DNA from 2 places in the Comamonas sp. A23 genome. Region 2 is predicted to be linked to the other one. Evidence: predicted binding sites of a transcription regulator. Region 2 holds the regulator's gene; the other holds the start of a gene.
What was found. Region 2 encodes FNR, which switches genes on or off when oxygen is low (the NO sensors DNR and NnrR bind a similar motif). Its sites were predicted from a motif close to TTGATNNNNATCAA; they were not measured.

Region 1 (15,630 bases), 300 kb from region 2:
GAGCAGCAAGGCGAGGCCGATCACGAACTGGTGGACCCTGCGGCGTAAACCTGCCGGCTCCAACCGCCACCATAATGAAGGCGGCAGGAACTCCTGCCGCCTTTTTCATTTTTTGACGACCCGACACACCTTGGCCATGAGCAATACCGCAGCGACCGCCCCTGAAATTTCGCACCCATCTCAGCTTCCCGCCGTGGACAAGGTCTTGCTCGCGATCGAGATGCAGGTGCTGCGCGAGTCCTACGGCCTCGATGCCTGCACCAAGGCAGTCCGCGATGTGCTGACGGGGTTGCGCCAGCAGCTCCTGGGTTTTGCCGATCAGCCTGGCCAGAGCGTGCAGGCCGACATCGCCAGCATCGTGCAAGCTGCGCAGCGCCAGCTTCAGGCCCGGTTTGCGCCACGCCTGCAAGCCGTCTTCAATCTCACCGGCACGGTGCTGCACACCAACCTGGGCCGCGCATTGCTGCCGCAGGCCGCGATCGATGCCGTGGTACAGGCCATGAACTCCCCGGCCAACCTGGAATATGACCTTGAAGATGGCGGTCGCGGCGATCGCGACGATCTGGTCGAGTCGCTGATCTGCGAGCTGACCGGCGCTGAAGCCGCCACCGTTGTCAACAACAACGCCGCAGCCGTGCTGCTGGTGCTGTCCACCATGGCCACGGGCAGGGAAGTCGTGGTCTCGCGCGGCGAGCTGGTGGAAATCGGCGGCGCCTTCCGCATTCCCGATGTCATGACCCGCGCCGGCGCCAGGCTCGTCGAGGTCGGCACCACCAACCGCACGCATGAGAAAGACTATGCAGAGGCCATAGACGAGAACACGGCCGCGCTCATGAAGGTGCACTGCAGCAACTACGCCATCACCGGCTTTACCAAGGCGGTGAGCGACGCCGATGTCGCCCGCATTGCGCACGACAGCAATCTGCCGATGATTGTGGACCTGGGCAGCGGCACGCTGATCGACATGCGCGACTGGGGCCTGCCCTATGAAGTCACGGTGCGCGAGACGGTCGAGTCCGGTGCCGACATCGTCACCTTCAGTGGCGACAAGCTCCTGGGCGGCCCGCAGGCCGGCATCATCGTCGGCAAAAAGGAGCTGATCACCCAGATCAAGAAGAACCCGCTCAAACGCGCGCTGCGTGTGGGCAAGATCACCCTGGCGGCACTGGAGCCCACGCTGCGCCTGTATCTGAACCCTGAAAAGCTCGCCCAGGAGTTGACCACGCTGCGCCTGTTCACGCGCCAGGCCGCCGACATGCAGATCCAGGCCGAGCAGCTGCAGCCTCTGCTGCAGCAGGCACTGGGCCAGGACTATGTGGTGGAGATCGCGGCCATGAACAGCCAGATCGGCAGCGGCGCCCTGCCCGTGGAAAATCTGCCCAGCTTCGGCCTCAGGATTTATCCGGCCAGCGGCAAGCATGCGGGTCGCCAGCTGACCCGGCTCGAAGCGCGCTTTCGCGCCCTGCCCCGGCCCGTGATCGGGCGGCTGCATGACGATGCGTTGTGGCTGGATCTGCGCTGTCTCGAACACCCGGCGCAGGCCCTGTTTGCCGCGCAGCTGCCGCAGCTGGCCTGAGGCAGTCCCATGGCCCCGGCCCCTGGAATTTATACAAAAACACCTTGCATCGCTTGATACACAAGCGCCAGCAGCCAACAAAACTACAAGCACACCATGATCATCGGAACCGCAGGCCATATCGACCACGGCAAAACCACGCTGGTGCGTGCGCTCACGGGCGTGGAAACCGACCGTCTCAAGGAAGAGAAAGCCCGCGGCATCTCCATAGAGCTCGGTTATGCCTACAGCCCGTTGCCCAACGGCGATGTGCTGGGCATCATCGACGTGCCGGGCCACGAGAAATTCGTCCACACCATGGCCGCCGGAGCCGTGGGCATTGACCACGCCCTGCTGGTCGTGGCTGCCGACGACGGCGTCATGCCCCAGACCCTGGAGCATCTGGAAATTCTGCAGCTGCTGGGTGTCAGGCGTGGCAGCGTGGCGCTGACCAAGGTCGATCGCGTGCTGCCGCAGCGCATTGCCGACGTGCATCGCGAAATCAACGCCATTCTCGGCGTCACTGCACTGGCCGACAGCCCCATCTTCGAGACCAATGCCGCAGAACCCGGCAATGCCGGCGTAAAGGCCTTGCGCGAACATCTGCAGGTGCAGGCCCAGATGATGCAGGCGCGTCCCCGAGACGGACTGTTCCGGCTCGCCGTGGACCGCGTCTTCACGCTGCCGGGCCAGGGCACGGTGGTCACGGGCACGGTCTTCAATGGCCAGGTGCGAGTGGGCGACACGCTGGCGCATTCGACCAGCGGTCAGGCCGTGCGCGTGCGCAGCATTCATGCACAGAACCAGAGCAGCGACAGCGGCGTCGCCGGCCAGCGCTGCGCACTCAATCTGGCGGGCATAGGCAAGGACGAGATCGAACGCGGCGACTGGATCATGGACCCACGCCTGCTGCAGGCCACGGACCGCCTCGACATTCATCTGCACCTGCTCGGCGAAGCGCCCTTGCTGGCCCAGTGGACGCCAGTCCATGTGCACCTGGGCACCAAGCGCACCACGGGCCATGTGGCGCTGCTGCAGGACGAGGCCATAGAGCCCAGCACCGAGGCCCGCGTGCAGTTGGTGCTCGATGCGCCGGTCTTTGCCCTGCCCGGCGACCGCCTGATTCTGCGCAACGCCCAGGCCAGCCGCACCATCGCCGGCGGCATGGTGCTCGACCCCTATGCCCCGAGCCGCAAGCGCCGCAGCGCAGAGCGCATGGCCTACCTCGACGCCATGGAGCAGCTAATCGCCCGCAACGACTTCAGACCGCTGATCGCACAGGCCCCGCACGGCATTGCGCGTTCGCAGCTGGTGCGTCTGAGCGGCCATGCCTTCCCCGAGGCCAGCCTTGCCGACACCATCCAGTTGCCCATCGCCGGCGGCGATGCCCTGGTGCTTGGCCTGCAGCGCTGGCAGCAGTTGCAGACCCAGGTCATCGACAGCCTGGCGCGCTTTCATGAAAAATCGCCCGACGAGCCCGGCGTCAACGCGGCCAGACTGAGGCGCATGGCCTTGCCCGGCCTGCAGCAAGGCAGCTACGACGCGCTCTATCAGGGCCTGGTCGATGCCCTGCTCAACAGCCAGTTGCTAGCCAGCACCGGCGCCTGGCTGCATTTGCCGCAGCACAGCGTGCAGCTGAGCAGCGCCGAGCAGACGCTGGCCGAAAAACTGCTGCCCGCCATTGCTGCAGGCCGCTATGACCCGCCCTGGGTGCGCGATCTGGCGCGCGACCATGCAGCTGGCGAAGAGCTGGTGCGCCAGCTGCTCAAAAAGCTTTCGCGCCAGGGCCAGCTGTTCCAGGTCGTCAAGGATTTGTTCTATGCACCGTCGCGCATGGACGAACTCGCCGCCCTGGTTGCCGACATCGCCAGCCAGCACGCCAGGGGTGAAGTGGAAGCCAGCGCATTCCGCGACGCCACGGGTCTGGGCCGCAAGCGCGCCATCCAGATTCTCGAATTCTTCGACCGAACCGGCTACACGCGCCGCGTGCGCGACGCCCATCTGCTGCGCCCTGATGTTCATTGGAATAGCACGCCACGCTGAGCCTGCAATGAAAATCAGCGGAAATCAGTCCAGATTCCTTATCCCGCTTACGCAACAAGCTATCAAATCAGAATAGAGCCGGATATGCGGCCTTGACGTTCTGTTTGTCATCAGGTGCCGGATTGCTGGCTACAATCACCGTCTTATCTTCTACAAGAGTGGCAACCTCCACTCTTGACTCGAAGGAAGGCAATCGTGCCCGGTGGCGCGGCCGGGCTTCAAACCCGGTGGGGGGCGTCAGCCGCTCCCGGGTTGGTTCGACTCCAGCTGCTTTCCGCCACTCCCCCTCTTTGCATTTCAGACCGCGGCTTCCTGCTCCTGCAGCATTCGCCACATCACCTTGCCGCTGCCGCTCTTGGGCAAAGCCGTCACGAATTGCACCCGACGTGGGGCCTTGTAGACTGCCATATTGTCATGGCACCACTGGATGATCTGCTCTGCCGTCGTCGCCTCATGGCCGGCACGCAGCACGACCACAGCCTTGACGGTCTCGCCGCGATAGGCATCCTTGGCGGAGATCACGCAGGCCTCCTGAATCGCGGGATGGCGGAACATCAGCGACTCCACCTCGGCCGGCCACACCTTGAAGCCGCTGGCATTGATCATGCGCTTGAGCCGGTCGGTGATGAAAAAGTAGCCATCCTCATCCACGCGCCCCAGGTCGCCGGTGCGGAAAAAGCGCTTGCCATCAAGCTCCATAAAGCTCTGCTCGGTCGCCTCGGGGCGCTGCCAGTAGCCTTCGAACACCTCGGGACCGTTGACCACGATCTCGCCCTGCTCTCCTTGGGCCACCTCTTCCAGCGTGTCGGGGCTGATCACGCGCGCATCGGTACTCATGAAGGGAATGCCCAGGCATTGCTGCTTGGGATGGTCGGGCGGATTACTGTGCGAAGGTGCGGCGGTTTCGGTCAGGCCATAGCCCTCGCAAAAACGCAGCCCGTACTGCTCGAGCAGTCGCTGGGCCACGGCCTGGGGCATGGCGGCGCCGCCGCCGCCGATGTATTTGAGGCTGGAGAGATCGAAGGACGCAAAGTTGGGACTGGCCAGCAGATCGATCACCATGGTCGGGATATTGGTCCAGCTCGTGACCTGATAGTGCGAGATCAGGCGCCCTGCCAGTTCACGCTCCCAGCGCGGCATGATGATCAGTGTCGCCCCCATGTAGATGGCACTGTGCAGCACGGACACCATGCCCGTGATGTGAAACATGGGCACGACGGCGAGCACCACGTTCTCGCTGCTGCCCGTGCCCCACATCGCGCCGGAAACGGCATTGTGGTTGATGCTGCGGTGCAGGTGCATGCAGCCCTTGGGCTGGCCCGTGGTGCCGCTGGTATAGGGCAGCAATGCCAGGTCGTCACGACCCGCAGTATGCGGCGGCGGCAGCTCGCTGCAGGCCAGCGCCTGCGTCCATGCATGGACCTGGCCGTGGTTCAAGCTGGCAGGCTCGCGCTCGCCCAGCAGCCAGTTGCGCCAGGCTTCGGGCGGCGCATCCGGCCCCTGCACATCGGCATCAAAGCCGTCGGTGAACCGTGTCACCAGCAAGTGCTGCAGCGCCTCGGAGGGTTCCAGTGCATTGCTGGCCTTGGCCAGCTCCGGCGCCAGATCGGCCGTGGTGATGGCCACCTTGGCGCCCGAATCCGTGATGTAGTGCTTGAGCTCCTCTGCCGTATTCATGGGATTGACCGGCACCACCACCGCATTGGCGCGAAAGATGGCGTAATGCGCCAGCACCAACTGGGAGCTGTTTTGCATCAGCACGATGACGCGGTCGCCTTTTTTCACGCCCAGGCCATGCAGATAGGCAGCCATGCGCTCCGTGCCCTCGCACAGCTGCTTATAGGTCGTGGTGCGCCCCAGAAACACCAGCGCGGCCTTGTCCGGGTAGCGCCTGGCATTGATAGCAAGGTTTTCCCAGACGCTAGTTGCTGGAACGGTGATGGAATATGGTAGCCGATTAGGCCAAAACTTGTGGTGAGCGGGCATGAGTCAGGCAATCAGAAAAGCGTATACATAGTCCGGGTGGACTAATCAATCCGCAAGACTAGGCCTGCAACCTCGGCCCGGCATCCGGGATGCCCCCAACAGTCGGTCACGCAGGTGACGACTGGTGCGGCCTGGCGCGGCTCGCCCTGCTCCGGCTCTGCGCTATGGCTTACCATGCGCAAATGCCTCATGAATCACGCCTGCAGCAGTCGCTGCGCCAGCTACTCGCCAGCCAGCGCACCGCCGCCCTGGCCGTACAGCCGCAGGCCGGCTCTTCAGCGCCCGGATATCTTCCGGCCCCGGGCCTGTCTCTGGTGCCATGGGCCTGGAATGGCGAATTCAGCTGTCTGGTACTGCATGTCAGCGCGCTGGCCAGCCACACACAGGCCATGGAGCGGCATCCCGCCGTCAGCCTGCTGATGAGCAGGCCAGAGTCCGCTGGCGAAGCCGTGCATGCGCTGGAGCGCATCAGCATCCAGGGCGTGGCATCCACTCCGCCACGCGACAGCGGCCTGTGGCAAGGCGCCCGGGCCAGCTATCTGGAGCGCTTTCCCGAAGCCGAGCCCATGACGGCTCTGGGCGACTTTCGTTTTGTCTGCATCACGCCGCAAAGCGGCAGGCATGTCGCAGGGTTCGGCGCGGCGCGCGATGTGGACGAGCACGATCTGATAGCCGCACTCAACCCGGCTGCCTAGCCTTTGCTGACCCGGCCCAACCTGGATTGGCCAGCTTGAGCCTGGAACACATGCTCGGCAATCAGGCACATGCAGGCCAGAGGCTGGCCCTGCACGAGGGCCTGAACATGGTCCTGCCAGATCTGCCCCTGCTGCTCCACGCTTGCGTCCAGAAAGCACTGCAGCATCTGCTGCGGATCTGCACAGACCCGATAGTGATAGGGGTCGCGCCGCAGGCATGCCGCGCGCAGATGCAGGCCGAACGCCTCCCACGTCACCGCTCGGCCTTGCAGACGCTGCCACTGATGCAGCAGCTCATGGGCAAAGACGCCTGCCACCACAGGGTGGGCAAGCCGCAGCGGCCGATGCGGGTCAGCCTGCTCAAAAAAGCTGCGCGGCAGATAGATGCGCCCGCCCCCCAGGGACAGCGCCCGCCTGGTATCGCCCAGACGCCGCACATGCAGACGCATGCCGGGCAGCAGCTCATCCAGCGCAGTGCCGAAAAGCCGCTGCACGAATCCGGTCTCGACCGGCATCAGCCTTCGCCGCCAGAACATCATGCAACAGGGCGCGCGCAAGGAGGATTACGCATATCGGAGACTCCCGGCACGCGCTAGAACTCGAAGACCTGGCCGGGCTGCGGAACCTGCACCGAGAAATGCAGGCGCTCGTGCAGCAGCGCGGCCAAGGCCCGGGATGCCTGCGGCTCCCCATGCACCACAAAGGTCTGCTGCGGCGGGCGGGTGAACGCGGCCGCCCAGTCCAGCAGGGCCTGCTGGTCGGCATGGGCCGAAAAGCCGCCCAGGGTATGGATGCCGGCACGGACCTCGACTTCATCGCCGAGCAGGCGCACCAGCCTGGCACCGTCGACCAGTCTGCGCCCCAGCGAACCTTCGGCCTGAAAGCCGCAGATCACCACGGCACACTCGGGCCTGGAGAGATTGTTCTTCAGATGATGCAGCACCCGCCCCGCATCGCACATGCCGCTGGCCGAGATGATGACCGCGCCGCTCCTGATGCGGTTGAGCTTGATGGAGTCCTCCACATCGCTGATGAAATGAATGTGCGGCGACTCCTTGAGTCTTTTGACGCTGCCCAGCAACTGCCTGGCCTCCTCGTCGAACACGCCGAAGTGCCGCAGCGTGATGTCCGTGGCCGCCACCGCCATGGGTGAATCCACAAATATCTCTACCGGCGGCAGACGCTGCTGCTGGATCAGCTGCAGAAAGTGATAGAGCAGCTCCTGCGTGCGCCCCACGGCAAATGCCGGGATGACCACATTGCCATGGGGAACCGTGCGCGTGACCACATCGACCAGCTCCTCCAGGGTATCGCCCGTGCTCCTGTGCTGCCGGTCGCCATAGGTGGACTCGATGAGCAGCAGATCGGCATCCATGATCGGCGTGGGGTCGCGCAGGATCACCCGCCCCGGCTGGCCCAGATCGCCGCTGGCCACCAGCTTGCGCGAGCCGCCATGACCATCTGCCAGCCACAGCTCCACAATGGCCGAGCCCAGAATATGCCCGGCATCCTGAAAACATACTGTCACCGCAGGATGAGGTTCGAAGCTGTGGCGATAAGGCATGGCCTGGACCTGCTCCAGCGTGCTCGCCACATGGGCCAGCGAGTACAGAGGAACCGCCGGCTCTCGCTCGCGCCGCTTGCCTTCGCGCTGACGCCGCGCCGCCCGCTCGGCATCCATCATCTGGATATGGGCACTGTCCTTGAGCAGGACTTCGAGCAGGTCCTTGGTGGCCAGAGTGACATAGATAGGGCCCTTGAAGCCCTGAGCCACGAGCTTGGGCAGCAGGCCACTGTGATCGATGTGCGCGTGGGTCAGAACGACGAAGTCCAGGCCCTCGGCATCAAAGGCAAAGGCTTGCTGGTTGTGCTCGTCAGCCTCGCGGCCGCCCTGGGCCATGCCGCAGTCGATCAGAAAGCGACACCCATGCGCCTCGACCAGAAAGCAGGAGCCCGTAACCGACTGCGCCGCACCGTGAAAAGTGATGTTCATGAAGCACCCATTGACGATCCACATGGACCGTCAATGAATCTAGCACCACTGGCACCTGCGTTTCCAGAGCCTCAAGTCTTGCCTTGACGCCCATCAAATCAACCGAAACCATAGCGACCACGTGCGGGCTGCGTCGATTGCCCGCACCAACGGCTCGCTGCCGTCTCCGGCTTTTCCAATACATGCCCTCCTGAGCTGCTGCGTCATTGGAGATGGGGTGCCCTGCCGCGTCACTCTGTTACGAGCTAGGTGCCCCGCGCCCTCGGCGGTACTAGCTGCCTCGGCTACGGCCCCCGGCATCCACATAGGCGCCTGACTCGAACAGGTGGGCCTCTGCCCTCTCAATGCGGTCGATGACCGGCTTGCCCGCGCGACTGACCAGTAGTTCCAGCAGCGACTCTGTCAATGCCATCCCCGAGGTAATCGATGGAAAAAATGAAGGACTCTGTGTCGAAAAAAGCAACGTCACATCCGCCAAAAGCGACAGCGGCGAGGCATCGCTATCGGTAATGGCAATTACTTTGCAGCCAGCACGCTTGCCTGCTTCCACCACCTGCAGCACCTCCCGGGAATAGGGCGCGAAGCTGATGACCAGGAGTGCATCCTCCTCGGTCATGGATCGAGTCTGCATCTCCAGAGAGCCGCCCTGGCCGTCTATGAGATGCACGGAATTTCTGAAAAGCCGATACACATAGACGAAAGAAAACGCGATGGGAAAGCAGGCACGAAACCCCGCTACATGAACATTGGGCGCCGCTTCCAACAAGACGGCCGCATCGTTGAGCCCGCTCCTGCTATGACGCTCCGTGGCCTCAAGGTTCGCCTTGTGAACCTGAAATATCTCGCCCGCCAGACCTTGCTCACTGGCGCGCTCCAGCAAAGAGCGGGCCCTGTCGCCATAGGCTTCCCGACCCAAGCCCATCTCCTGCGCAATCGCCTGCTTGAGTTCCGGCCAGCCGGCAAATCCTAGCTGCTGAGCAAATCGCACCAGCGTCGCCGGACGTGCATCCGCACTGATACCCACGGTGCGCATCGAACTGGTGACCACTTCGTTGGGATGGTCCAGCACGTATTTCGCAATCCGCTGCAGAGCTGGACTCAGTGAGTTGAAGCGGCCTCGCAGCTCGTCTTTGACAGTCATGGTTGAAGACTCAATCGAAAGCTTTCCTCGCCAGATGCTTGGCTGGAAAGCTTATGGAACAAATGTTCCCAAAGCATACAACTCAGCAAAATACCTCTTGACGAAACATTTGTTCCATTAAATACTTTTAATAGAACATTAGTTCCAAAACACAGCAACGCCTCCAAGCACCCGTATCAGCTTTCGGAATCTTCCACATGACGCACGTCTTTCACCGCCATCTGCGAACCGCCCCACCCGTTGCCGTATCGGCTCACGGCATGCGAATTCAGGATGCCAGCGGCCATAGCTACCTGGACGCATCCGGGGGCGCAGCCGTTTCATCACTGGGCCACGGACATCCAGACGTGATTGCGGCGATGCACGCCCAGATCGACCAGCTCCCTTATGCGCATACCAGTTTCTTCAGCTCTCGGCCGGCCGAGGAACTCGCAGACGAGCTCATCCGCACAGCGCCTGAAGGCATGAGCCATGTGTATCTGGTCAGCGGTGGCTCCGAGGCTGTGGAATCCGCATTGAAGATGGCACGCCAGTACTTTGTGGAAATCGGAGAGCCTGAGCGCACACATTTCATTGCCCGGCGACAGAGCTACCACGGCAATACCCTGGGTGCTCTGGCCGTCGGCGGAAACGAATGGCGCCGCGCCCCTTTCGCTCCCATTCTGGTACCTGCCACGCATGTGGCGCCTTGCTACCCGTATCGCGAACAACGCGCCGAAGAAACTCCCGAGCAATATGGACAACGGCTGGCGCAAGAGTTGGATACGGCCATCCTCGCCCAAGGTCCGGGGCGAGTCATCGCCTTTGTGGCAGAGACCGTGGGCGGAGCAACGGCAGGCGTGTTGACTCCGGTACCTGGCTACTTCAAGGCCGTGCGCGAAGTCTGCGACCGCCATGGCGTGCTTCTCATCCTCGATGAAGTAATGTGCGGCATGGGACGGACCGGGACTCTGCATGCCTGCGAGCAGGAAGGCATCAGCCCGGACCTGATGACCGTCGCGAAGGGACTGGGAGGCGGCTATCAGGCCATAGGCGCGGTGCTTGCAAAAAAGCACATTGTTGACGCCATGTCTTTCGGCAGCGGCTTCTTCCAGCACGGGCACACCTATCTAGGACACCCCGTCGCCTGTGCTGCGGCGCTTGCCGTCCAGCGGGTCATCCACCGGGACGGACTTCTGGCCAAGGTGCAGGAGGACGGCGCCTTCTTCGGTGCGCTGCTGCGCGAAACCTTCGCCGACCACCCTCACGTGGGGGACGTGCGCGGTCGTGGCTTCTTCTGGGGCATTGAGCTGGTTGCAGACAAAGCCGAGAAACGCCCCTTCAACCCGGCGCTCAAGGTCAATGCAAATCTCAAGAAGGACGCCATGGCGCGGGGCCTGCTGTGCTATCCGTTCGGAGGCACTGTCGATGGAGTCAACGGAGACCATGTGCTGCTTGCACCGCCCTATATCGCCAGCCGCGATGAGCTCAAGACCATTGCCAGTCTGTTGGCAGAGTCCGTGGACGCCATCACCCGGCAAGCCGCCATCGCGGCCTGAAGACTCCCACTCCCCGTTCTCAACCCCACTCTCTCATTCAGGAATACCATGCGCTTGTCTATCCGAAACGTCGCGGCTGCTGCCATGATGGCCACTGCTCTTGTCCCCGCACTGGATGCCCTCGCACAGGAGTCGCCTACTTTGAAAAAGATCAAGGAGAGCGGGACTATCACCCTGGGTCACCGCGAGGCCTCCTTCGGATTCTCATACATCTCCGATACCGCCACCCCCATCGGCTACAGCCTCGACATCTGCATGAAAATTGTGGACGCCATCAAGGCCGAGCTGAAACAGCCCAAAATCGATATCAAGTACCAGGTGGTGACGTCGCAGAACCGCATCCCTCTTGTGACGAACGGGACGGTCGACCTTGAGTGCGGCTCCACGACCAATTTGGTAGAACGCCAGAAGGACGTGGCATTTTCTCCGGACATCTTCCGATACAACGTGCGCATGGCAGTCAAGGCCAGCTCAGGCATCAAGAGCATTGCTGACTTGCAAGGCAAGTCGGTTGTCACCACCGCAGGCACGACTTCGTTCCGACTCCTGCGTGAAACCAACCGTGGCAAGGTGCTGGAGGTCACACAATTGTCCGGGAAAGACCATCTCGACTCCTTTCTGCTGCTGAATTCGGGCCGCGCAGCCGCCTTCGTGCTCGACGACATCTTGTTGGCAGGTCTTATCGCGAACACCCAGAACCCGAAGGAATTCATCATCACGGGTGAAAACCTGCGCACAGAAAATCAGTCTCTGATGCTGCGCAAGGACGACCCGCAGTTCAAGGCGCTGGTAGACCGCGTGGTGGTCGGAATGATGAAATCAGGCGAAATGGAGACACTCTACAAAAAGTGGTTCATGTCGCCGATTCCACCGAAGGGGACCAACATCAACTACCCACTCAATGCAGAAACCAGAGAAGGCTTCGAGAACCCTTCTTCAAAGGGCATCTGACATCCTCGAACTTCCAGGCACCAACATATGACTCGGATTGCTCTCATTCACGCCCTTAGCCATTCGGTCGAGCCCATCAACGCCGCATTCGACCGAGACTGGCCGCAAGCCGTTCGCATGAACCTGCTGGACGACAGCCTGTCGGCAGACCTCGCACGAAGCAGCCACGGACTCGACACAGCCATGCACAGGCGCTTCGAGGTCCTGGCCGACTACGCAGTGGGCACGGGTGCCCAGGCTATTCTCTTCACCTGTTCGGCATTCGGACCCTGCATCGATGCGGTCGCTGCGCGGCATGCCGACCTCCCGGTGCTTCGGCCCAATGAGGCCATGGTGGCCGAAGCACTGCGACAGCCCGGAAAAATTGGACTCATCGCGACTTTTGCTCCCACGCTGAAGTCGATGCCGCCCGAGTTCGGTCCGGATGCCGACCTCGTTCTGGCTCTGGCCGAAGGCGCGTTGCAGGCCATGAATGCGGGAGACCTGGCCCGCCACGACGCGCTCATTGCAGCCCAAGCCGCTCGATTGAGAGACGAAGGATGTACCCGTATCGCTCTGGCGCAGTTCAGCATGGCAAGAGCCAGGGCGGTTTGCGAGCAAGCGTCGAACCTGCCGGTACTCACCACGGTAGATAGCGCGGTACGCGCACTGAGGACTGCGCTTTGCAATCCGGTCACCACGTGGGGATAGGCTAGAGCCCGCCTCTTAGCGGCCGAAGACCTTTGTGCCGAGCTTCATCACTCAACGCAGAGAGGCAGCTGCCGACAGCGGTAGACGCGGGCCGGCACAGAGCCTGCGATGATGCTGCATCTGGGCCCAGCTCAGGCCTGCCCGGAACAGGCCCCTCCTCATCCGCGAGCCGCAGGCGGCTCACCGCTATCCCAGCCTCCGCCCAGCGCACGAATCAGCGCCACTGTGGCCGTGTACTGCGCGGTGCGCACCTGCAGGGCCTGGCGCCGGTTGCGCAACTCGTTGCGGCGTGCATCGAGCAGCTCCAGCTGGCTCACCAGACCGTTGCGGTAGCGCACGTCCGAGAGATGGGTGGCGCGCTCGGAAGACTGCACGGCCTGCCCCAGCACATGGGCCTGACCCGAGAGAAGACGCAAGGCACTGAGCTGATCCTCCACATCCCGAAAGGCCGCGAGCACCTGGCCGCGCTGGGCGGCCACGGCTGCCTCCAGACGCGCACGGGCGCCCTCTTCCTGCGCTGCGCGCTGGCCGCCGTCGAAGATGGGCAGGGACAGCAAGGCGCCTATGCCCCAGGAGCGTGCCGACCACTTGAACAGATCGCCCAGCTCCGGCGAGGCATAGCCGCCATTGCCCGTGAGCGTGATGGCCGGAAACCATGCAGCCTGCGCCACGCCCACGCGCGCCTGGGCAGCCAGCACCGAAGCCTGGGCCGCCGACACATCGGGGCGGCGCGCCAGCACCGTCGCAGGCACGCCTGCCGGAATCACAGGCAGCGTTGCCAGCACAGGCTGTGCAGCCAGCGTGAAGCCAGTGGCGACATCGCCGACCAGCACGGCCAGCGCATGCGTGAGGGCCGCCTGCTGGCGCTCCAGCGCCAGCGTCTCGGCCTCGGTGGCCGAAACCTCGGTCTGCATGCGCGCCACATCCAGCTCTGCCGCATCGCCGGCCCGGAAGCGCTTCTCGATCAGTGTCAAGGTCTCGCGATAGGCCACCAGACTCTGCTCGACCAGCTGGCGTTCGGTCTGCAGCGAACGCAGCTGCAGATAAGTCTGCGCTACATCAGCCTGCACCATCAGGCGCGTGCTCTGCAGCAGTGCTTCGCGTGCATTGGCATCCTCGCGTGCCGCTTCGCTGGCCCGCGACAGCCTGCCGAACAGATCCGCTTCGTAAGAGAAGTTCAAGCCGGCCGTGACCAGGGTTGCGGGTTGCATGCCGCTCGCGGTGCTCAGCCCGGCCTGGCGCACAGCGCCGCCCGAGGCCCCGATCTGCGGCTGCCGCTGGGCATCGGCCGAGCGCAGCAAAGCGCGGGCTTCAGCTAGGCGTGCCGCAGCGGTCTGCACATCGGCATTGGCTTCACCCGCGCGCTCCACCAGAGCGCTGAGTTCGGCGTCGGCAAATACCAGCCACCAGGCACCGCGCGGCTGAGCCTCGGCCGGGGCAGCCTGCGTCCAGCCCGCGGCTGCGGCCTGGGCGCTGAAGCTTGCTGGCACGGCAACGCCGGCATGCTCGGCCACCGTGGGCGGTGCGCTGGCGCAGCCTGCCAGCACCAAAGCTGCCGTCAGCACGCTCAGGGACGGCATCAGGGATCGAATGCCTTGCATCGTTTTCATATCGGAATCCATGGTTGATTGGGCTTATTCGTCATGGCCGCGCGGCGCAGCAGGCATGGGCAGGGCCGAGGCGCCGTGACCCGGCTCGCTGATCGGCGCCACATGGCTGCCGTGCTGCTGCAGGGGCCGGTTGCCAGCCAGACGACGCAGCACCACATAGAACACCGGCGTGAGGAACAGGCCAAAGGCCGTCACACCGATCATGCCGGCGAACACCGCCACGCCCATGGCGCTGCGCATCTCGGCTCCCGCGCCCGTGGACAGCACCAGGGGCAGCACGCCCATGACAAAGGCCAGCGAGGTCATGAGGATGGGGCGCAGGCGCAGGCGGCTGGCTTCGATGGCGGCCTGCACGGGCGTGCGGCCGGCAAATTCCAGCTCGCGGGCGAACTCCACGATCAGGATGGCGTTCTTGGCCGACAGCCCCACCAGCACGATGAGCCCGATCTGCGTGAACACATTGTTGTCGCCGCCGCTCAGCCACACGCCCGTCATGGCGGCCAGCAGGCCCATGGGCACGATGAGGATGATGGCAATCGGCAGGGTCAGGCTTTCGTACTGCGCCGCCAGCACCAGGAAGACCAGCAGGATGGCGATGGGGAAGACCAGCACGGCGGAATTGCCGGCCAGGATTTCCTGGTAGGTCAGCTCGGTCCACTCGAAGCCTATGCCGGGCGGCAGGGTTTCGGCAGCAATGCGCTCGACGGCGGCCTGTGCCTGGCCCGAGGAGAAGCCGGGCGCGGGCCCGCCATTCACGTCGGCGGCCAGAAAGCCGTTGTAGCGCATGGCGCGTTCTGGCCCGAAGCTGGGTTCGAGCTTCATCAGCGCCGACAGCGGCACCATCTCGCCTGTGGTGGAGCGCACCTTGAGCAGGCCCACGTCTTCGGCACGCGCCCGGTAGGCGGCATCGGCCTGGACGCGCACGCTATAGGTGCGGCCGAACTGGTTGAAGTCGTTGGCGTACAGGCTGCCCAGGTAGATCTGCAGTGTCTCGAAGATATCCGTCACGGGCACGCCGAGCTGGCGCGCCTTGGTTCGGTCGATGGCGGCATAGAGCTGGGGCACGTTGACCTGCCAGCTTGTGAACAGGCCGGCCAGCTCGGGCGTCTGGTAGGCCTTGGCCATGAAGGCCTTCACGGCCGCGTCCATGGCGTCGTAGCCCAGCGAGGCACGGTCCTCGATCTGCAGCTTGAAGCCGCCGGTCGTTCCGAGGCCTGCCACGGGGGGCGGCGGGAACATGGCGATAAAGGCTTCCTGGATGCTGCCAAAGGCCTGGTTGAGCTGGCCCGCCACGGCACCGCCGCTCTGGTCGGCATGCTTGCGCTCGGCAAAGGGCTTGAGCGTGACAAAGACGATGCCCGAGTTGGAGCTGTTGGTGAAGCCGTTGATGGACAGTCCGGGGAACGCGATGGCATCCTCCACATTGGG
Region 2 (15,630 bases):
AGCATGGTGAGCATCAACCAGCGTGGATTCAGGGCGATGGAGCCCACCGCCATCTCCACAGCTGTCAATGAACCATTGGCTGTACAGATTTCTGTGAGGAATTTCGCCCCACCCACCCAGTTTGAGGCATCCTGCCAGAACGCCTTTTGCACCAGAGAGGCGCACAGCACATCGACATACTGCTCCTGCGCCTGCTCGGGCGTGTAGCCTGTGAGCTGCATACTGGCTGCATTGGCATGCACGACACGCAATGTCTGCGCATCCAGCAGCCAGACCGCCTCCTGCAAACCATCGAGCATGGAGGCAAGCAGAGGGTCAATCAGAAAACTCTGCTGCAAAGTCACGCGAGGTCTTTCTCGGCAGCAGGTGCTGCAGAACTGTCAAAAAAGTAGCAAAGACGCCTTTGCGGCTGTAAAGCTTCTAACGCATTTCGAGAAAGCTGATTTCGCGTCAAGCCCCGGCGAATACCCAAACCCACATATTCAAGCAAATCTACGAACCGCAGCTTCTGCGGCGCCTGCATGTCATAGGTCAGCACCTGCGGCTTGAGCGACTGGCTGGTGTTGACAGACACCACCACGCCCATCCGCCCATCGCTTAGTTCCACCAAAGAGCCCGGCGGATAGACCCCCAAGGTCTGCACGAATGCCTTGAGCACATCGGGCGCATATCGCTGGCGATACTGTCCATACAGTGCAGCCATGGCTTCATGAGGCGTCATTTCGTTGCCTTGCAATGGCAGATTGCACAAGCGCTCAAAATTATTGACCAGCGCCAGGATCTGTCCGGCAATGTCCATATCTTCGGCCAGCAAGCCAAGTGGAAAGCCTGACCCATCGGCCCATTCATGATGCTGGGCGATGGCCGTCGTGACGGAAGGAGGATAGCCCATGGATAGAGCCAATGCCACCGACTCTCCGACATGACGCGCATACACGGTCTCTCGCAGAGGCGTGCGGCCCGTGCCCTGATTCAGTGCATTGGCCGATGCGGAAATTTCAAGCCCCGGCTTGCCGATGTCATGCAACAGGGCCGCCGTGCCCAGATCCTTCAATACGTCATCGCACAGGCCCAGCGTCTTACCCAGCAACAGGCTCAGCACGGAGACGTTGACACCATGTACGCCAAAGGTGGCGCCCCCCGTATCCGCGAGCAGATGCAAACTCAGATCACGAGCCTGCGCCAGTTTGACGACTTGCTGTGCAACCAGCATATCCGTCGTTGTCCGCGCCTTCTCGGGGTTGACAGGCAACAAGGCCTGCACGTCATCAAATACGGAAACCGCGCCCAGAAACCTGGACTGCACGCCCAAAATACTGTTACGCCATGCATGCGCATCGTTCTCAGGGGGGACAGGAGCGGGTTGAGGGTCTGCGGCCGGAGGTGCTGCCGCTTCCTCCAGATCGCTTCTCGATAGATCGACCTGAACTGCCTTGAGCTTCAGGGTCCTAAGTGTCTGCAACTGCTCGTCATTGACAATCTTGAAACTGCTGACGGGAAACGGATGGCGCAACCAGCCGGTCTCCAGATGGACATACATGCCGATACGCAGTTGTCCGATATCAATAGCAACGAAACGATTCACTTTGAGCGCTACACACAAGATAAGACATTATTCCGCAGTTCCATGACTGCTCAAGCATGACTAGGGTCTGTTGGGATGCAAACAGCATCAACAATCCCCTCTTGTGTGACTTATCGGCACCAAAGGCTGGGTTTGTAGACCAGGTCCATCCACAAAGCCCAACTCGCAACGCCAATCAGCATCAGACCTGCAACTCTGGTGCCCCATCTGGCCCGCAATGCATTGACATGCGACTGTCCCAGTTGCCACAGCCAGGGACCCGCCAGCAGCCACAGTGCACCACCAACGGCAAAGGCTGCCATGGACAAAGCCCCTTGCCAGGCGCCGCCACTCAAGGCCGCCACCAACACAGCCGAATACAGCAAACCACAAGGCATCAGTGCCCAGGCAAAGCCTGCTGCCAGACTGCCGCCTGGCGCGGTGACCCAGGGCTGAACCCTGGCCCAGACGGAACGCCCCGCCCGCTCCAGCCAGGCTGGCTGCCGCGCCTGCACCACCATGGCCAGTCCCCAGGCCATGACCGCCACATGCATCAGCGTCCAAAGTCTCTGCAATGCCGTTGTCTGACTGGTCAGCCAGGCCAGACTTTCCATGGCCACGGCCGCGATCCCGCCCAGCAGGGCATAGGCAGCGATGCGCCCCAGATGAAACAGACTGGTACGCAGCCATTGGCGTTTTTGCAGGCCGAGCACGACAACTGGCTGCCCGCCGCCGACAGGCTTCGCTGCTGTGACCACACTGCAGGGGGCAGCGCACATCACAAGACAATGGGGCCCACCCACGAGCCCCATGATCAAAGCAGTCCAGACCAGCGAAAACAACATGCGCTAGATGATGCGCGAAAAGCGGGCGCGGTTCCGGTCGGCCTGCAAATATCGGTCAAACAGCATGGCTACTCCGCGCACAAAAAACCAGCCCAGGCCAGTGACCTTGAAGCCCTCGGCGGACAGCTCGACCAAGCCGTTGCGCTGCATCTCTGCCAGCGCATCCAGCTCCGCAGCGAAGTATTCGCGGAAATTGATAAGCCAGGCCTGCTCCATGGGCTCATACAGGACGGAGCCCTGGCACATGATGGACATGATGACGGCTCTGCGCACCAGATCGTCACGTGAAAGTGCCAGTCCGCGCTGCACGGGCAACATGCCGCCATCGACGGCATCGTAATACTCTTCAAGAGTCTTGACGTTCTGGCTGTAGGTCGCGCCCACCTTGCCGATAGCCGATACGCCCAGTGCAATCAGATCGCAATCAGGCTGGGTGCTGTAGCCCTGAAAATTGCGATGCAGGCGCCCCTGGCGCTTGGCAATGGCCAAAGAGTCGTCAGGCAGCGCAAAGTGGTCCATGCCTACATAGACATAGCCGCCATCCATGAATGCATCAATTGCGCCGGAGAGCATGTTCAGCTTGTCCTGCCCCATGGGCAGGTCTGCCGATTCGATGCGCCTTTGCGGCTTGAAGCGCTCGGGCAGATGCGCATAGGCATACAGTGCAATGCGATCGGGGCGCAGCTCATTGACCTGTGCCAGCGTGCGCGCAAAAGACTCGGGCGTCTGCCTGGGCAGCCCGTAGATCAGGTCCACATTGATGGAAACAAAGCCCAGGCGGCGCGCCTCGGCCACCAACGAAAAGACTTGCTCGGCGGGCTGCTCGCGGTGCACCGCTTTCTGCACCGCGGGATCAAAGTCCTGCACGCCAAAGCTCAGGCGATTGAACCCCATGTCCTTGAGAGCTCTCAGCCGCTCGTTGCTGACGGTGCGCGGATCGACCTCGATGGAGTACTCGCCCGCGGGATCCAGCTTGAAATGTTCACGCATCAAGACCATCAGCTGCTGCAACTCGGCATCGCTGAAGAAGGTCGGTGTGCCTCCGCCCAGATGCAGCTGGCTTACGAGCTGGCCTTTGCCGCAATGCTCGGTATGCATGGCCAGCTCACGGCTCAAGTAGTCCAGATACTCGGCAGCCTTCTCATGATGCTTGGTCACGATCTTGTTGCAGGCGCAGTAATAGCAAAGCGACTCACAGAACGGCACATGCACATAAACGGACAGGGGCAAAGCGCGCGAGCCAGAATGCGTCTTGCGCTGCTTGAGTGCCAGTATGTAGTCGTCTGCACCAAAAGCCTCAACAAAACGGTCGGCTGTTGGGAACGATGTGTAGCGTGGGCCGGGGATATCAAAGCGGCTCAGCAACTCAGGCGTGACTGCGGTCATAACTGGGAGTTAGGGTGCGCCCACACTCTGTATAGAGCAGATTTCAATGGAAATCAGATCCTGAAAATCATGCCCAAAATAGGCAAAAGCGCATGTTTTTGAACGAATACAGGCAATGTGCCCCAAGGCAATCACCCTGTCCTTGATGAAAATCAAGAGACCTCAAGGCAAGTGCTGCGACAATTTGATCCATCTCATCTTCAACCACGAGGTCAATGACCAGCGCGACTCTCCACTCCGTGTCTGTCTGCGCCGTTGCAAAAAGCCCATGAATCTTCAGACCATCAAAGCATCCTGCTCCAACTGCAATCTGCGTGAACTGTGCATGCCCATGGGCCTGGACGATGAACAAATGGAGCGCATTGACGAGATTGTGGCCACGCGCCGCAAGGTCAAGCGCGGCGGTCTGCTGTTTCGCAATGGCGAAGAGTTCACCTCGCTGTATGCCATTCGAACCGGCTTCTTCAAGACCAGCGTGGCCACCGAAGACGGACGCGACCAGGTCACAGGCTTTCAGATGGCTGGCGAAATCATTGGTCTGGACGGCATCGTCAACGACCACCACACTTGTGATGCCGTGGCCCTGGAAGACGCCGAGGTCTGCGTCATGCCGTTTGACAAACTGGAGCAGCTCTCGCGCGAGGTCACGGCCCTGCAGAACCATGTGCACAAGGTCATGAGCCGCGAAATCGTGCGCGAGCATGGCGTGATGCTGCTGCTGGGCAGCATGCGTGCCGAAGAGCGCCTGGCGGCCTTTGTGTTGAACCTGGTTCAGCGCCTGTCGGCACGCGGCTTTTCCAAGTCGGAACTGGTGCTGCGCATGACGCGCGAAGAAATCGGCAGTTACCTGGGCCTCAAGCTCGAGACCGTGAGCCGCACTTTCTCCAAATTTGCAGAGGAAGGCATTGTGGAAGTCAAGCAGCGCCACCTGCGCATCCTGGATACCGAGGCGCTCAAACGCATCGTCAACAGCCAGCAATGCCAGAACTGAACCGAGTCGACAGACACTCTCAAGACAAAGCCCGCGGACAGCGGGCTTTTTTGTCTGTGCGAATTAATCGGGCAGAGGCTCGGAAACGATGCCGCCATTGAGATCGCTGACGGAGCGACCCAGCATCACCGTCATCGCACCTCCGATCAGGGTCACGACCCAGAAGGCAAAAAAAGCGACCGTATAGATGGCTTGGCGCGACCAGTCCAGGGGGGAGCCCAGCCAGTGCACATCCAGCGGGTCCACAAAGGCGAAAACCACCATCTCCATGATTGCCGCCGCCAGAAAGGCCGGCCAGACAATCCACATCCAGCGTCGAGCATCCATCCTGATTCTCCTTGGGCTGTGGGCTTGGTCATATTTTGCACAACAGTGGTGACCGTTCATGCAGGACTGCGGGCATGCACCGTGGCGGGAAACCCTGAACCACTCTCTTTTCAGTAGCATCCTGCGCCATCTGGATATCAAAAAACTATTTGCTTCTACATCAACGTTAGACAGAACATGCGCAACACGCTCTGATTTTGATATCGGCAACAAAAAAGGCCGCAAAAGCGACCTTGGCGGAGCAAGCGCCGGAGCGCTCAGCGATCCAGCGGATGGTCCTTGGCTGGCGTGGCCGCATGATTGCGGCCGGTGACTGCTGGGGCCAGGCTTTTTTCACTTTCGCTCAGGCGCTGGTTGATTTCCATGCCATGGCGGTAGTAGTCAGGGTCAATCACGGGATCAGGCCTGCTCAGTGCGATGTATGCGGTGACAAAGCCGGCAATCACCACGATCACCGGGCCGGCGATGATGAGCCAGACATGGGCAAACTTCCACCAGGGCTTGCCGTCCTCGGGGTGGATGATCTTGGCCGTTTGCGAGACCTTGGCTTGTGCTGCCGACATGATGAAACCTCTTTCCAAAATTCTGACCACCCAGACACACACGGCAGGGTGGCATAAATTGTTGCCGATTGGCGGTGCCCTTGTCCGGCCTCCGTGATGGCTCACGAAGACCGTCAAGACCTGGCATTAACGCGGCACCAGGAACACCGTCTTCTCGGAAATACGCCCTGCTCCGGCAGTCACTGCATCCACATTGAAGTGTACGGGGTGCGAGCCTGGAGTTGCTGAGCCATACGGAATCTGCAGCCGCACCGCAATGCCGCGCGTCTCTGCAGGGCCAACGCTCACTTCCTGCTCGGATGCGACTTCCAGATTCTCCAGGCCCACGGCGCTGATACGGTAGCGCTGCTCGGACTCGGTGGCGTTCATGATCTGCAGACGGTAGACGTTCTCCAGCTTGCCGCCCGCCACGATGCGCGAAAGCGCAGCACGGTCGCGAATCACATCGACCTTGAGCGGCTCGCGCAGCACCAGACTGGCGATCATGGCGGCGCTGAGGGCCACCAGCACGGCCGAGTAAATCAGCACACGCGGGCGGAAAATGCGGCGAATCACCTGCACCTGCTTCCAGGCCTTGGCGACGGCATTCTGAGTGGTCAATCGGATCAGGCCACGCGGATACTCCATCTTGTCCATCACGGAGTTGCAGGCATCGATGCACAGACCGCAGCCGATGCATTCGTACTGCAACCCTTTGCGGATATCGATGCCCACGGGGCAGACCTGAACGCAAAGCTTGCAATCTATGCAGTCCCCCAGGCCCTGTGCCTTGTAGTCGACATCTTTCTTGCGCGGGCCGCGAGCTTCACCACGTTCGGCGTCGTAGCTGACGATCATGGTGTCCTTGTCGAACATGGCACTCTGAAAGCGTGCATAGGGACACATGTACTTGCAGACCTGCTCGCGCATATAGCCGGCGTTGCCGTAGGTGGCGAAGCCGTAGAACGCCACCCAGAAAATCTGCCAGCTGCCCTGGAAGGCCATCAACTCCACACCCAACTCACGGATGGGCACGAAGTAGCCGACAAAGGTGAAACCTGTCCAAAGAGACAGAGCGATCCAGAGAAACTGCTTGAGCGACTTTTTCCAGATCTTCTCCAAAGTCCAGCCGCTCTTGTCGATACGCATGCGGGCACTGCGATCGCCTTCGACCTTGCTTTCGATCCACATGAAGATCTCGGTGTAGACCGTCTGCGGACAGGAGAAGCCACACCACAGACGCCCGGCTACGGCGGTAAACAGGAACAGCCCCAGTGCGCTGATGATCAGCAGCCCCGTCAGATAGATGAAGTCCTGCGGGTACAGCACCAGTCCGAACAGATAGAAGCGCCGGGCCCCCAGATCGAACAGCACCATCTGGCGCTCGCCCCACTGTAGCCAGGGCAGGCCGTAGAAGACGATCTGGGTCAGAAACACCATGGCCCAGCGCCACCGTGAGAACACGCCGCTAATAGAGCGTGAGTACACTTTTTGCTCGGAAGCGAACATAGGCACCAACTCAGGCCCGCCCTCATGAGGCTCAGGCGTGATCGGTATGACTTTTCGGGGCTTCCCCTGATCGCACGGCATCGCAGTTCCTTAATATTTTTGTAATTACTGAAAATTGAAACGCGAAAAAGGCGGTGCCAGGGCACCGCCTTTTAAAAACGCATTACTTCTGGTTTTGCGTATTCGAAAGACTCCAGACATAGGAAGCCAGCACGGCAATTTGCGCCTCCGTCAACTTCTCTTTCTGGGCAGGCATCTCATTGTGCTTGCCGTTGTTGACGATGTTGACGATTGCCGCCTCACCCCAGCCATGCAGCCAGATGTCATCGGTCAGGTTAGGAGCTCCCAGCGCGGGGTTGCCCTTGCCGTCCATGCCGTGACAAGCCGCACAGGCCACGAATTTGGACTTGCCCTGCGAAGCCTTGACGGCATCGTGAGGGCTGCCCGACAGGCTCAGCACATAGTGCGCCACATTGCGCACATCCTCCGCCGAGCCCACGGCTGCCGCCATGGGCGGCATCATGCCGATACGGCCGTTGGTGATGGTCTCCCTGATCTTCTCGGGAGATCCGCCATGCAACCAGTCGCCGTCCGCCAGATTCGGGAAGGACTTGCTGCCGCGAGCGTCAGAGCCGTGGCATTGCGCACAGTTGTTCATGAACAGACGCTCGCCAATGGCCATGGCCTGAGGGTCCTTGGCCATTTCTTCGGTAGGCATGCTGGTGAACTTGGCATACAGAGGCTCCAGGTCCGCCTTGGCCTTGGCCATTTCCTTGTCGTAGGCGCCGGTCTGGCTCCAGTCCAGCTTGCCGCCGAAGCCGCCCAGACCGGGATAGACCACAAGATAGCCCAGGCTGAAAACCACGGTGATCACGAACAGACCCATCCACCACTTGGGCATGGGGTTGTTGAGTTCACGCAGGTCTTCGTCCCAGACATGGCCTGTGGTGTTGTCGCCCGAGGGAACGACCTTCTTGCGGGCCACCAGAATCAGCAGCAGCAAGCAGCCAAAGATGCCGATCAGCGTAATCGCCGCGACATACACCGACCAGAAATTGTTAATGAAATCGCTCATGGGATGTTCTCGTTGTGGTGATCAGACTCAGTCTTCCAGGAATGGAACCTGAGCTGCCTCGTCAAAACGGGCCTGGTTGCGGCGGGCATACGCCCACCACCAGATGCCCACGAAACACGCCAGCGATGCCAGCGTGGCCACGATACGCATGGTGGTGATATCCATTTCCAGCCCTTTCTCTCTTACTTGACGGCGCGACCAAGGACCTGCAGATAGGCAATCACTGCCTCCATCTCTGTCTTGTCCTTGACCTCGGCCTGAGCACCGGCGATTTCCGCATCGGTGTACGGCACGCCCACCTTGCGCAGCGCGCTCATGCGCGTTGCCACGGCCGTGTCATCCACCTTGTTGGCTTCCAGCCAGGGGTAAGCAGGCATGTTGGACTCGGGCACCACGTCACGCGGGTTGTTCAGGTGGATGCGATGCCATTCGTCGCTGTACTTGCCGCCCACGCGATGCAGGTCGGGGCCGGTACGTTTGGAGCCCCACTGGAAGGGGTGGTCGTAGACGAACTCGCCAGCCACCGAGTAGTGGCCGTAGCGCATGGTCTCGGCGCGGAAGGGACGGATCATCTGCGAGTGGCAGTTGTAGCAACCCTCGCGCAGATAGACGTCGCGCCCCATCAGCTGCAACGGTGTGTAGGGCTTGAGACCCGCCACGGCTTCGGTCGTGGACTTCTGGAAGAACAGCGGCACGATTTCCACCAGGCCGCCAATGGTCAGCACGAACAGCGTCAGCGCGATCAGCAGAAAGTTGCTGGTCTCGATCTTCTCGTGCGAAAAGCTCTTGGGAGCTGCGTTATTTTGATCAGACATTGCTTTTGCTCCTCAATGCTCAGGCGTGAGCCACCACGGCAGGCACTGCCACCTTGACGGAACGACCGGCCATTGCGGTCTTCCAGGTGTTCCATGCCATCACCAGCATGCCGCCCAGATACAGCAGACCGCCAGTCACGCGAATCACATAGAAGGGATAGGTCGCCTTCACGCTTTCCACGAAGGTGTAGGTCAGCGTGCCGTCGGGGTTGACAGCGCGCCACATCAGGCCCTGCATCACACCGGCAATCCACATTGCGGCGATGTACAGCACGATGCCGATGGTCGCCATCCAGAAGTGCAGCTCGATCGCGGGCACGGAGTGCATCTTCTCGCGGCCGAACAGACGGGGGATCAGGTAGTACAGAGAGCCCATGGTGATCAGACCCACCCAGCCCAGAGCGCCGGAGTGCACGTGGCCCACGGTCCAATCGGTGTAGTGGCTCAGCGCGTTCACGGTCTTGATGGCCATCATCGGGCCTTCGAAGGTGGACATGCCGTAGAACGACAGGGACACGATCAGGAAACGCAGGATGGGATCGTCGCGCAGCTTGTGCCAGGCACCCGACAGCGTCATGATGCCGTTAATCATGCCGCCCCAGCTGGGAGCCAGCAGGATCAGCGAGAACACCATGCCCACGGACTGGGTCCAGTCAGGCAAAGCGGTGTAGTGCAGGTGGTGAGGACCCGCCCACATGTACGTGAAGATCAGCGCCCAGAAGTGCACGATCGACAGGCGATACGAATACACGGGACGGCCCGCCTGCTTGGGGATGAAGTAATACATCATGCCCAGGAAGCCGGCGGTCAGGAAGAAGCCCACGGCATTGTGCCCGTACCACCACTGAACCATCGCGTCCTGCACGCCGGCGTATGCCGAGTAGCTCTTCATCCAGCCGGCGGGGATGGAAATATTGTTGACGATGTGCAGCAGGGCCACGGCCAGAATGAAAGCACCGAAGAACCAGTTGGCCACATAGATGTGCTTGACCTTGCGGATACCGATAGTGCCGAAGAACACGATGGCATAGGACACCCAGGTCACGGCAATCAGCAAGTCCAGAGGCCATTCCAGCTCGGCGTATTCCTTGCCCTGGGTGTAACCCAGAGGCAGGCTGATGGCTGCGCCGACGATAACCAGTTGCCAGGCCCAGAAAGTCAGGCTAGCCAACTTGGGCATGAACAGCTTGGTCTGGCAGGTGCGTTGCACCACGTAGTAGCTGGTCGCGAACAGCGCCGAGCCACCAAAAGCGAAGATCACGGCATTGGTATGCAGCGGACGCAGACGTCCGTAGCTCAGCCATGGAATGCCGAAGTTGAGTTCCGGCCAGGCCAGCTGGGACGCGATAAACACGCCCACCGCCATACCTACCACCCCCCATACCACGGCCATGATAGAGAACTGTCTTACGACGGTGTCGTCGTAATAGACAGCATTGTTATTTGTTGCTTCCATCGGGCACCTCTTAGATATCTTGCAAAGTGTTCATTGGTTTCTGGTCGGACTCGTTGAGCCACATCAATCGTCGCGAAGAATGCGCTCGCCTTCTTGTTCCACGCTCTCGAACTGGCCCCGGTACACGGCCCACCACAGGGCAGCCACAATGGCCATGACCAAAACAACCGACAGCGGAATCAATACATACAAAATGTCCATCAATGGCCTCCTTGAGTCAGTGGCATGACGGTGCCCCGCGGCGCAAGGTGCGCGGGGGCGGACGCGTTGCTATCGGCTGCCTGCAGCGGCAACACACGTGCAAGACGGGCTGCGTTGGCGACGACCAGCAAGGAGCTCAGCGCCATGCCGAGCCCTGCCAGCCAGGCAGGCATCCAGCCCACGAGGGCCAGAGGAATAGAGATCGCGTTATAGGCTGCTGCCCAGCCCAGGTTCTGGCGCACCACGGACAGGGTCCGTCGGGCCAGCAACAGGCTTTGCAACACTAACTCCAGGCTGTCTCCCAGTACCACGAAGTCTGCTCGCGATTGTGCCAGCGGCACTGCTTTACCAAAAGCAAAAGAGACATGCGCTCCGGCTAAAACTGGGCCGTCATTCAGGCCGTCGCCCACCATGGCAACCTTATGCCCTGCAGCCTGTGCCGCCTGCATGGCGGCCAGCTTGTCCTGCGGTTTGCAGTCGCCCTGCGCCTGCTCTATGCCCAGCTTGGCGGCCACGGTTTGCACCGCTGCAGAGCGGTCACCCGAGAGCAGTTGCACCGTCACGCCTTGCTGCCTGAGGTCGGCAATGACCTGGGCCGCTTCGGGGCGCACGTCCTCGCTCAGATGGAACTGCGCCAGGGGCAGCCAGCCATCTTGCGATTCCTCGGCCAACACCACGCTCTGCCCTGGCTCATGCGGTGCCAACTCGGGTACGCCGCAATGCGCGGCCGAGCCCAGACGAAGATGGCGGCGCAAGGCGGTATTGCTGCGCGCCTGCACCCAGACATCGAGGCCGCTGCCAGCGATTTCCTGGACGGAATCCAGCAGCCATGCGCTGGCAGGCAATTCGGCCACCTCGGCCGCCTGCGCCAGTGCCTTGGAAGCAGGATGCATGGACTGGCGCGCCAGCAAGGCGGCCAGCGCCAGCAGCTCATCAGTATTTTGACCTTCAGCAGGTGTCAGCGCGCGCAGCACCAGGCCGTCGCGCGTCAGCGTTCCGGTCTTGTCGAACACCAGCGTATCCACGGCGGCCAGCGCCTCCAGCCCCTGCAGATTGCGCACCAGCACGCCGCTGCGAGCCAAGGTGCCGGCCGCCGTCAGCATGGCCACGGGCGTGGCCAGCGAAAGCGCACAGGGACAGGTGACGATGAGCACGGCCACGGCCACCATCATGGCCTTGCCCGGGTCGGCGGGCCACCACCAGATGGCGGCGGCCAGCGCCGCCAGCAGCACCACGACGAGAAAAGGCCGGGCCACCTTGTCGGCCAACTGGGCCAGGGTTGGCTTTTGCAGCGAAGCGCTTTCCATCAGATTCACGATCTGCGCAAAGCGGGTGCCCTCACCCACGCTGTCCACTCTCACCTCGACAACACTGTCCAGGTTGTAGCTGCCGGCGGTGACTGCATCGCCTTGTGCGCGCAAAACAGGCGTGGACTCGCCAGTCAGAAGCGCCTCATCGGCATGGGTGGTGCCGCGCAGAATCCGGCCGTCTGCGGGGAAAGCCTCGCCTGTGAGCACACGCACCACATCACCCACACGCAGACGGCGCGTGGCCACACGCACGAACTCTCCCGAGTCAGGCTGCTGACGCAGCACCGAATCCGGTAGCCGGTTCATCACTGCTTCCAATGCACCGGCCGTGCGGTCGCGCAGGCGCAGCTCCAGCCAGCGCCCTGTGAGCAGGAAGAAGACAAACATGGTCAGCGAGTCGAAGAAGACTTCCTGACCGAAAGGACCGGAGGGATCAAAAGTGCCCAGCGTGCTGATGACAAAGGTGATCAACATGCCCAGGGCCACGGGCAGGTCCATGCTCACGCGGCGCTGGGTGATGTCCTTGAGCGCGCTCTTGAAGAACGGGCCGCAACAAAACAGCACCACGGGCAGAGAAATCACCCAGGATGCCCAGCGCAGCAAGGTCTCCATCTCCAGCGACAGGTCGCCGGGCCGCGCCGTGTAGGCTGGCCATGCATACATCATCACCTGCATCATGCACAGGCCGGCCACCAGCCAGCGCCACAGGGCACGGCGCGTCTCGGCCTGGCGCAGCTCGCGCGCAAACGCGTCGCGCGCGGGCAAGGCGCGATAGCCGGCACGCGACACGGCCTCCATCCATTGCGATGGAAGCACCTGGGCAGGACGCCACTCGACACGGGCTCGGCGCGTTGCGGCACTGACTTCGGCTGCCTGCACTCCGGGGACAGCCCGAAGCGCCTCCTCGATGGTCAGCGCACATGCAGCACAGTGCATGCCCTCCAGAACCACAAAGGAATCCCACACCGGGGAATCGGTTGCATTCTCGGAGATTGGGGCCTTGGAGCTCTGGCCGGCGGGGCGACCAAACGAGCTCCATTCTTGCGGATCGTCCAGCAGATGACTGTGCATCTGGGACAAGTTCAGGAAACCGGTGTCAGCAACAGCATGCTCTGCCGCGGAAGGCTGGACAGTAGTGTGTTGGGACATGTTTCAAGCGTAACGACGCCAGATGATACCCACCTTGACATTAATCAACCGTTAACTGCCCAATCGACATATGCTTGTATTTACAACGCATGCAACCTAAGGAGAAAGCTATGTACAACCGCATTTTGATTGCTACCGACGGCACCGAACTCTCAGACAAGGCTGTGCATGCAGGCCTGGATCTGGCCGCTTTGTGCGGCGCCAGCGTGATTGCGCTCAAGGTTGTCTCGCACTATCCGCGCAGCTATCTGGAAGGCAGCGACTTGCTGGACATCAAGGAAGCCAAGCGCATTGAGGAGCAATGGACCAATCAGGCCCAGACCCTGTTGAACGGCGTCAAAGCCTTTGGCCATGAGCGCAAGGTCAATGTCACGACCGAAATCGCCCACTCAGACCTGGTGGCCGAGTCGATTGTGGAGATGGCCAAAAAGCATGATTGCGACCTGATCGTCATGGCTTCGCACGGTCGCAAGGGTCTGCAGCGCCTGCTGCTGGGCAGCGAAACCCAGCATGTGCTGACGCACTCACCGGTGCCGGTACTGGTGCTGCGCTGATCGGATCCCCCTGAGCCGCTTAGCGGCTTCCCTTGAGGGGACGGCATCTGTACTGGGGGACGCGCCGGGCACCCCTGGCCGGGCGCCCCTTGCTGGACTTGCCCCTGATATCCAGTGACAGGCCGCTCAGGGGCCGCCGTTTGCCACTCACAAATTAAAAGCAGCTTGCGTACAAGCTGCTTTATTTTCGGATCGATTCAATGCTGAATCCGTCTTGCAAGCTGCGCAATCAGCTCACTTTTCAGGAGTCAAGTCAAAAGACAAGCGCCTGAAACGCAGCCAATACTGCAGCCAAAAACCAACGCCTGGCGTCCGCTTCGACCGGCTTCAGGAGAACTCTTGCTGATACTGGTCGCGCAGCAGCTTCTTCTGGACCTTGCCCATGGTGTTGCGCGGCAGGCTGTCCACCACATAGCAGCGCTTGGGCACCTTGAAATTGGCCAGCCTGGCTTTGAGCGACTCCAGAATCTTCAGCCCATCGAGCTGCGCGCCCTTGCGCGGCACGATGACGGCAACGCCGACCTCGCCAAAGTCCGGGTGAGGCACGCCCACCAGGGCGCTTTCGTCCACGCCGGGAAGATCGTTGATGAAGCCCTCCACCTCGGCCGGATAGACGTTGTAGCCGCCCGAGATGATCAAGTCCTTGCTGCGCCCCACAATGCTGAAATAGCCGCGCTCGTCCTGCATGCCTACATCGCCGGTCTTGAACCAGCCGTCGGCCGTGAACTCCTCTGCCGTCTTCTCGGGCATGCGCCAGTAGCCCTTGAAGACGTTGGGGCCCTGCACCTCGATATTGCCGATCTCGCCTGCGGGCAGGGCTTTGCCGTCATCGCCATGAATGCGCACGCCCACGCCAGGCAGGGGAAAGCCCACGGTTGCGCCGCGGCGCTCGGCCTCGTTGCCGTAGCGCGCATCGGCCTGATAAGGGTTGGAGGTCAGCATGATGGTCTCGCTCATGCCATAGCGCTCCAGGATGGTGTGACCGGTACGCGTCTTCCAGGCGCGGAAGGTCTCGATCAGCATGGGAGCCGATCCCGAGATGAACAGACGCATGTGCGCGGCCATGTCGCGGTCCAGCCTGGCATCGGCCAGCATGCGCACATAAAGGGTTGGTACCCCCATGAAGACGGTCGCATCCTTGAAGCGCGCCATGACGGCCTCGGGCTCGAAGCGGGCAAACCAGATCATGGGACTGCCGTTGAGCAGCGCCCCGTGAATGGCGACAAACAGGCCATGCACATGGAAGATGGGCAGCGCGTGAATCAGCACATCGCCTTCCTGCCAGCCCCAGTACACCTTGAGCATGGCCGCATTGCTCAGCAGATTGCCGTGGCTGAGCATGGCGCCCTTGCTGCGCCCCGTGGTGCCGCTGGTGTAGAGAATCGCCGCCAGATCGTCGGCGCGACGTGGCACGACCTGATGCTCGTCGCTGTGGTGGGCCGCACGCTCCAGCAAGCTGCCCGTGCGATCGGTTCCCAGGGTGTAGACATGGCCCACGCCGTGGTTGAAGGCAATCTTGGACACCCAGCCAAAACAGCCGGGGGCGCACACCACCACGGCCGGCTCGGCATTGGTGATGAAGTACTCCATCTCGGCGCTCTGGTAGGCGGTGTTCAGCGGCAGGAACACATGGCCGCTGCGCAGCGTGGCCAGGTAGAGCATCATGGCTTCGACCGACTTTTCCACCTGCACCGCAATGCGGCTGCCTTCGGGCAGATCCAGCGAGGCCAGCAGATTGGCCATGCGTGCACTGCCCTGCTCCAGATCGGCCCAGGTGTAGTAGAGGCTGGAGCCATCGGGCTCGATGGCCTCCACGGCGATTTTCGTCAGATCCGCAGGAAACGCAGCGCGCAGCGCGCTGAAAAGATTGGCTTGAGGCATGTCGGTCATCGTGATGCTGTCGAAC

Region 1: a site for FNR is predicted at 8,356-8,369, ahead of EIC84_RS03090 (MBL fold metallo-hydrolase RNA specificity domain-containing protein). Genes of this name have one in related genera too.

Annotation. Positions count from the first base shown of each region.
Region 1 covers NZ_RSDT01000001.1:659,185-674,814, reverse strand. The annotation lists gene fdhE (formate dehydrogenase accessory protein FdhE) at 1-48, shown strand, start outside; gene selA (L-seryl-tRNA(Sec) selenium transferase) at 137-1,576, shown strand; gene selB (selenocysteine-specific translation elongation factor) at 1,673-3,598, shown strand; tRNA gene EIC84_RS03110 (tRNA-Sec) at 3,783-3,878, shown strand; gene EIC84_RS03105 (long-chain fatty acid--CoA ligase) at 3,896-5,584, opposite strand; gene EIC84_RS03100 (pyridoxamine 5'-phosphate oxidase) at 5,767-6,279, shown strand; gene EIC84_RS03095 (hypothetical protein) at 6,276-6,794, opposite strand; gene EIC84_RS03090 (MBL fold metallo-hydrolase RNA specificity domain-containing protein) at 6,872-8,272, opposite strand; gene EIC84_RS03085 (MurR/RpiR family transcriptional regulator) at 8,544-9,413, opposite strand; gene EIC84_RS03080 (aspartate aminotransferase family protein) at 9,611-10,951, shown strand; gene EIC84_RS03075 (amino acid ABC transporter substrate-binding protein) at 11,036-11,902, shown strand; gene EIC84_RS03070 (aspartate/glutamate racemase family protein) at 11,930-12,592, shown strand; gene EIC84_RS03065 (efflux transporter outer membrane subunit) at 12,751-14,214, opposite strand; gene EIC84_RS03060 (efflux RND transporter permease subunit) at 14,227-15,630, opposite strand, start outside.
Region 2 covers NZ_RSDT01000001.1:355,997-371,626, reverse strand. The annotation lists gene EIC84_RS01775 (bifunctional diguanylate cyclase/phosphodiesterase) at 1-344, opposite strand, end outside; gene EIC84_RS01770 (HD-GYP domain-containing protein) at 341-1,603, opposite strand; gene EIC84_RS01765 (sulfite exporter TauE/SafE family protein) at 1,696-2,409, opposite strand; gene hemN (oxygen-independent coproporphyrinogen III oxidase) at 2,413-3,795, opposite strand; gene fnr (fumarate/nitrate reduction transcriptional regulator Fnr) at 4,064-4,786, shown strand; gene EIC84_RS01750 (hypothetical protein) at 4,850-5,113, opposite strand; gene EIC84_RS01745 (FixH family protein) at 5,371-5,676, opposite strand; gene ccoG (cytochrome c oxidase accessory protein CcoG) at 5,803-7,245, opposite strand; gene ccoP (cytochrome-c oxidase, cbb3-type subunit III) at 7,328-8,239, opposite strand; gene EIC84_RS01730 (CcoQ/FixQ family Cbb3-type cytochrome c oxidase assembly chaperone) at 8,267-8,404, opposite strand; gene ccoO (cytochrome-c oxidase, cbb3-type subunit II) at 8,422-9,054, opposite strand; gene ccoN (cytochrome-c oxidase, cbb3-type subunit I) at 9,074-10,510, opposite strand; gene ccoS (cbb3-type cytochrome oxidase assembly protein CcoS) at 10,574-10,711, opposite strand; gene EIC84_RS01710 (cation-translocating P-type ATPase) at 10,711-13,092, opposite strand; gene EIC84_RS01705 (universal stress protein) at 13,281-13,724, shown strand; gene EIC84_RS01700 (malonyl-CoA synthase) at 14,052-15,605, opposite strand.